2 regions of the Enterobacter sp. PL_is379 genome follow, and region 1 is predicted to be linked to the other one. Evidence: riboswitches for the same ligand, from Rfam matches in the RefSeq annotation. Region 1 holds a riboswitch; the other holds the start of a gene.
What was found. Region 1 has a riboswitch for cobalamin ahead of AC0TOY_RS23645 (cobyrinate a,c-diamide synthase). Riboswitches for the same ligand answer to the same signal wherever they lie in the genome.
Positions count from the first base shown of each region.

Region 2: linked by a shared signal. The riboswitch ahead of btuB (TonB-dependent vitamin B12 receptor BtuB) and the one ahead of AC0TOY_RS23645 (cobyrinate a,c-diamide synthase) in region 1 are both predicted to bind cobalamin.

Region 1 is NZ_JBVPGT010000033.1:494,008-497,119, reverse strand. It holds gene cbiB (adenosylcobinamide-phosphate synthase CbiB) at 1-284, opposite strand, end outside; gene AC0TOY_RS23645 (cobyrinate a,c-diamide synthase) at 281-1,660, opposite strand; cobalamin riboswitch at 1,761-1,936, opposite strand; gene AC0TOY_RS23640 (L-threonine kinase) at 2,390-3,112, shown strand, end outside.
Region 2 is NZ_JBVPGT010000021.1:94,903-98,014, forward strand. It holds gene trmA (tRNA (uridine(54)-C5)-methyltransferase TrmA) at 1-1,091, opposite strand, end outside; cobalamin riboswitch at 1,196-1,371, shown strand; gene btuB (TonB-dependent vitamin B12 receptor BtuB) at 1,438-3,112, shown strand, end outside.

The DNA of each region.
Region 1 (3,112 bases):
ACGGTAAATATCATCCACACCTCAATCGCCCAGCCCAGCCAGGGATGCACCCATCGTCCGAGCGCCAGCACGCCCCAGGCTATGCCCCAGGTCAGCCCCACGACGGCCAGCCACATGACGCCGCCGCCAATGCGTAACGCCGCGTCGCTATGGCAGCAGCGGCGAACACCCCGCTGCACCGCATTGATCAGGTTGCCTATCCAGCGCACCGGATGCGGCCAGCGTTGCGGGTCGCCGATGATGACATCGAGCAACCACGCGACGCACCATGCCATCAGGGTCATAGCGCCCCCCTCGCCGCCGTCAGCCAGCGGCTGAGCATCGTGGGGCGTTGGGCGAAGTGGAGGTGCAGGTAGCTTGCGAACGTGTTGCCAACCTGCCAGCCACCCGCCCATTCCTGCATCGTCACGCCATCACGCACTTTGCGGCACGCCAGTACCGCAGGGGTTTGGGGGGAGAAGTCGGAATAGTGAAACTCATGCCCACGCAGCACCTCCCCGCTATCGGCCAGCAGCGTGGGCTGGCGCGCCTGCGCCTCACAATAGCCAAAACGGGTCAGCCGTTTACCCATCCTGCTGTGGCCGGGGATAATATTGGCCATCCGGTGGGTGACCCCCTCGCTATCTTCCAGCGTGCTGCCGAGGTACATCAACCCACCGCATTCGGCGTAGATCGCCACCCCGCGCCGATGCGCCTCCCGCAGGCTGGCGAGCATCGCGGTGTTTTCCGCAAGCCGTGCCGCATGCAGCTCCGGGTAACCGCCCCCGAGCCAGACCATCTGGCAGTCAGGTAAGCGGCTATCGCGCAGCGGGCTAAAGCGGATAATGTCGACCCCGGAACGTTCAAGCAGCGTGATGTTATCCGGGTAATAGAAGTTGAAGGCCTCGTCATCGGCCATCGCGAGCGTTAACCCGCGCCCGGCGTCCCCGTCAGGGCGCGCGGGCCAGGCGCCCTGCGGTAGCGACGCCATCTGGCTGAGCGCGAGAAGTTGTTCGATATCCAGCGTACGTTCGAGAATGGCGGCAAAATTTTGCCAGGTCTGCGGGTCCGCGGCCGACTCCCGGGCGGTGACCAACCCAAGATGGCGCTCGGGCAAACCGACGCCCTCAACGTGCGGCACATAGCCCAGGACGGGTAGCGTGCAGTAGTGCTCAATGGCCGTTTTGAGCAGCTGATAATGTGATTCGCTGTTGACGCGATTGACAATCACCCCGGCAATATTGAGGGTAGGATCGAACCGCTGAAAGCCCATTACGGTCGCGGCAATCGACGTAGATACCGCCTTGCCGTCCACCAGCAGAACCACCGGACAGCCCAGCTGTTTTGCCATCGCGGCGGTGCTGCAATAGTTCGGATCGGTGCCGTAGCCGTCATACAGCCCCATCACGCCTTCAATGACCGCGATATCCGCCTGCTGCATATGCTCGCAAAACAGCGCATTGAGTATTGGCTCAGGAAGCATGAAGCTGTCGAGGTTGCGGGAGGAGGTGCCGCTGACTTTGGTATGCCAGCCGGTATCAAGATAGTCAGGGCCCACTTTATACGGCTGGACGCGTAATCCACGCTGTTTTAACAGACTCAACAGGCCAAGCGTCACCGTGGTTTTACCACAACCGCTTCCGGTACCTGCCAGAACAAACGCGTACTGCTTTGCCGCCATGACCCCGATCCTGTCCAGGGTGGTTGGGAGGTATAGATACACGTCGTCCCAGTCTTTCGACTGTATGATGCATCAGTACAACCCACTTCCCACCGAAGTTGTTGAACGTTCCCGACAGGCAGGTCTTCTGGCTTAGCGTCCTCCTCGCCCGTCCTTCCCAATCTCGCGATCAGTGGTCATTACGGGGTCGTCAGCATCACAGCAGCGGGGGCTGCGGGGGATTGTCACCCCCTTCCCTGCCACAAATGTGGCAAAACCTGTCGGCTTACATTATGAGAAAGAGTTCGTTCTCAAAACAGCAATGCTATTTGCGGCGCTTCAATTCACCTTAGGCAAATACTTAACCACAAATGAAAACCATGCTGAGTAAAACGTGGCGCCAGAATAATTGACACCTTTCTCAATAACTCAACGTTTTATCACAAAAAATAAAAAGCAAAGATAATCACGCTTAAAATCTCAATATTTATTGTTCTATGACAAGTTATTGCACTACTTGATATTTTTTCATTTTATTGTGATCAAAATTCATCAGGATATTAAAGCCCGGTAAAAACATAATATTGCTGTTCAACGTAAGTCAGTGTGATTTCATTGATGCATTACGCGTTCAGCAGGATCGCAAAATAATATGGAGACTATCCAGGTCGGAATTTGCGGTATATCAAGGTAAGAGGAATATCCTCATGACACTATGCTCCAGAAATTTCTGACCAGTAAGGTGGAAACGTGGCTGTTGCGCAATGCCCCGCGTCGTGCGGTGAGCTTATCCAGGGCTGGATTTTGGGCAGTGAGAAGCTGGTCTCCTGCCCTGTCGAATGGTACAGCACCGTTGAGGTGAGCCACGGCTCACCCCTGGCGGATGAACGCCCGCTGTCGCGCGCGATGGTCGAGCGATTGTTGCAGCACTGGCATTATCCAGCGCAGCTAAGCCAGGATATCCGCATTGACGTGCACTCGACCATCCCGGTTGCCAAAGGGATGGCCAGCAGCACCGCGGATATCGCCGCCACCGCCGTCGCCACCGCCCACCATCTGGGGCGTCAGCTCGACGAAAGCACGCTGGCAACGCTTTGCGTTTCGCTCGAACCCACCGACAGCACCGTGTTTCGCCAGTTGACCCTTTTCGATCATAACGACGCTTCCACGCAGATCGCCTGCCACGCCCAGCCCGCTCTCGACCTGCTCGTTCTGGAAAGTCCGCAAACGCTGCGTACGGCAGATTACCACCGCATCCCGCGTCAGGCGGGGCTACTGGCCGGTGCGCCAGCGCTGGAACGCGCGTGGGAAAAAGTCCAGGAGTCCTGCATAACGCAAAACCCTTATCGGATGGGCGAAGCGGCCACCCTCAGCGCCATCGCCAGCCAGACGCTGTTGCCTAAACCGGATTTTGACGCACTGCTCTCACTGGTGGAGGAGTGCGGTATTTACGGGGTAAACGTGGCGCACAGC
Region 2 (3,112 bases), on a different contig from region 1:
GTGAGGAGTACACCGCACTCCATATGGTGCGTATACGGGAACTGATCGAACAGCGCCAGACGTTCAATACTGTGCGTCTGGCCTAATGTTTCGAGATTCTTGCACAACGTCTCTGGGTTACAGGAGATGTACAAAATACGCGGGTACGCCTGCACCATCTTCTCTGTTTCGCTGTCCAGGCCACTGCGCGGCGGGTCGACAAAAATCGTCTCACACTGGTAGCTCTTCAGATCGATCCCTTCCAGGCGGTTAAACTGGCGAACGCCGTTCATGGCCTGGGTAAACTCTTCAGCGGCCATGCGAATGATCTGCACGTTGTCGATATGGTTAGCGGCAATGTTGTACTGCGCGGCGGCCACCGACGGCTTGGCGATTTCCGTTGCCAGCACGCGATCGAAGTTACGCGCCAGCGCCAGCGAGAAGTTGCCGTTACCGCAGTAGAGCTCAAGCAGATCGCCCGTTGACCCTTCCGTCGCCTTCAGCGCCCACTCCAGCATCTGCACGTTCATCGCGGCGTTCGGCTGGGTGAAGCTGTTCTCGACCTGACGGTAAACCATCTCTCTACCCGCTACCGGCAGGCGCTCGTCGATGTAGTCCTGATCCAGCATGATTTTGGTTTTGGTCGCGCGGCCAATCAGGTGAACGTTGATGTTCTGCGCGCGCAGCGCATCGCGCAGCGCTTCTGCCTGCTCGCGCCACTCGTCGTTCAGGGCTTTGTGGTACAGCAGGGAGACAATCGCCTGATTGCTTTGCGTGGTCAGGTAGTCAATCTGGAAAAGCTTGTTACGCAGTACCGGATTGTTACGCACACCGTCCATTATCAGCGTCATTAACTGGTTAATGAGCTCGCTCGCCGCCGGAAAGCTGTCCACGCGGATACGGGATTTTGTCTGCTGATCGAAAATGATGTGGTACAGGTCGTCACCGTCGTGCCAGATGCGGAACTCGGCACGCATGCGGTAGTGGCTGACAGGAGAGCGGAACACCTCGGGAACGGGCGCGTTGAAAGGCGTCATCATACTTTGCAGGCGGACAACTTTCTCTGCCAGCTGCGCGTCGTACTGTTCTGTCGGGAGGTGTTCTGGGGTCATGATGCGTCCTGAGTGATAAAGAATTACGCGGCGATTGTAGGCATTGTTCAGGGGATGTCCAGATTTAATGGCCAATAGCTGTCTGGACATCCATACGTGTCTAATTGTAGCATTCTGTTTCCGGTCTCCTGAGAGTGAAAAGGGAATCCAGTGTAAATCTGGAGCTGACGCGCAGCGGTAAAGACTGGCGGGATGAGCGTTGTAGACACTGTGTAAATGGGAAGTCTTCATCCTTATATAGCCACCTAGCCCGAAGACCTGCCGGGATCACGTCGCATTTGGTTTCATCATCGCGTGCTATCGATGAGGCCTGCGGCATCCTTCTTATATTGTGGATGCTTTAACAATGATTAAAAAAGTATCGCTGTTGACGGCGTTGTCCGTCACGGCATTTTCGGGCTGGGCGCAGGACAGCGCCGACTCGTTGGTGGTGACGGCAAATCGTTTTGAACAACCGGCAAAAACTGTTCTGGCACCGACGTCCGTCGTGACGCGTGAAGACATTGAGCGCTGGCAGGCAAAGAGCGTGGTGGAAATCATGTCACGTCTGCCTGGCGTGGATATCGCGCAAAGCGGTGGAATGGGCTCGAACTCTTCGACTTTTATTCGCGGAACGGAATCTCGCCATGTGCTGGTGCTGGTTGACGGTATTCCTTTGAATAACGCCGGGATCAGCAACGTTCCCGATCTGAGCCAAATCCCGACCTCGCTGATTCAGCGTATTGAGTACATCCGTGGTCCGCGTTCAGCCCTGTATGGCTCCGACGCGATTGGTGGCGTGATTAACATCATTACCGGACGTGATAAGCCGGGTGCAGAAATCTCAGCGGGCGTTGGCTCTAAGGGATATCAGACCTATGATGGCGCTTTCCAGCAGGTGCTGGATAAAACCAAAATCACCATGGCGGGTAACTACACCTATACCCGGGGTTTTGACATCGCCGCAAAAGATGCGCCGCGCCAGCCTGACCGCGATGGCTTTATGAGTAAATCGCTGTACGGCTCCGTGGAACAGCAGATTACCGACAGCGTGAGCGGCTTCTTCCGTGGCTTTGGTTATGACAACCGCACCGCGTATGACGGTTACGATCACTACGACGCCAACTTTATGGTGGATGGACGACCTGATACTCGCCAGCTCTACAGCCAGAACTGGGATACCGGTCTGCGTTACAACCAGGGAATTTTCCAGTCACAGCTGGTGGCGGGTTACGGTCGCAGTAAAGATCAGAACTATGATCCGAAGAAAGGGCGTTACGCTGATTCCGCCACCATGGATGACGTGAAGCAGTACACCACCCAATGGCTCAACACCGTAGAAGTCGGTCACGGCAACATTGGCGCAGGTCTGGACTGGCAAAAGCAGAAGACCCAGGCTGGAACGGGCTATCTGGAGAAAGGTTACGAGCAACGCAATACCGGCGTGTTTGTTTCGGCGATGCAGCAGTTCAGCAGCGTGACGCTTGAAGCGGCGGCGCGTAATGACGATAACTCTAACTTCGGCAACCATGGCACGTGGCAAACCAGCGCAGCGTGGGAGTTTGTGGAGGGCTATCGCGTCATTGCCTCCTACGGTACCGCATTTAAAGCACCGACCATGAGCCAGATCCACAGTGCCTCTTACGGTAATCCGGACCTTAAACCAGAGGAGAGTAAGCAGTGGGAAGGGGGCTTTGAAGGCCTGACGGGACCGGTCAACTGGCGTATCACCGGTTATCGCAATGACATTGATAATCTTATTAGCAGCGATCCGCATACGTATCGTTACTACAACGTTGACGAAGCACGTATTAAAGGTGTGGAAGCGACGGCACAGTTCGATACTGGCCCGGTCAGACATCAGATTTCCTATGATTATGTCGACCCGCGTAATGCCAAAACCAACGAAGTACTGGCCCGTCGTTCTAAGCAGCAGGTTAAGTACCAGCTTGACTGGCAGGTATGGGATCTCGACTGGAACCTTGCCTACCGTTATCTGGGCACCCGCTATGATGTCGCGATTGATCCAGACACCTATTCGT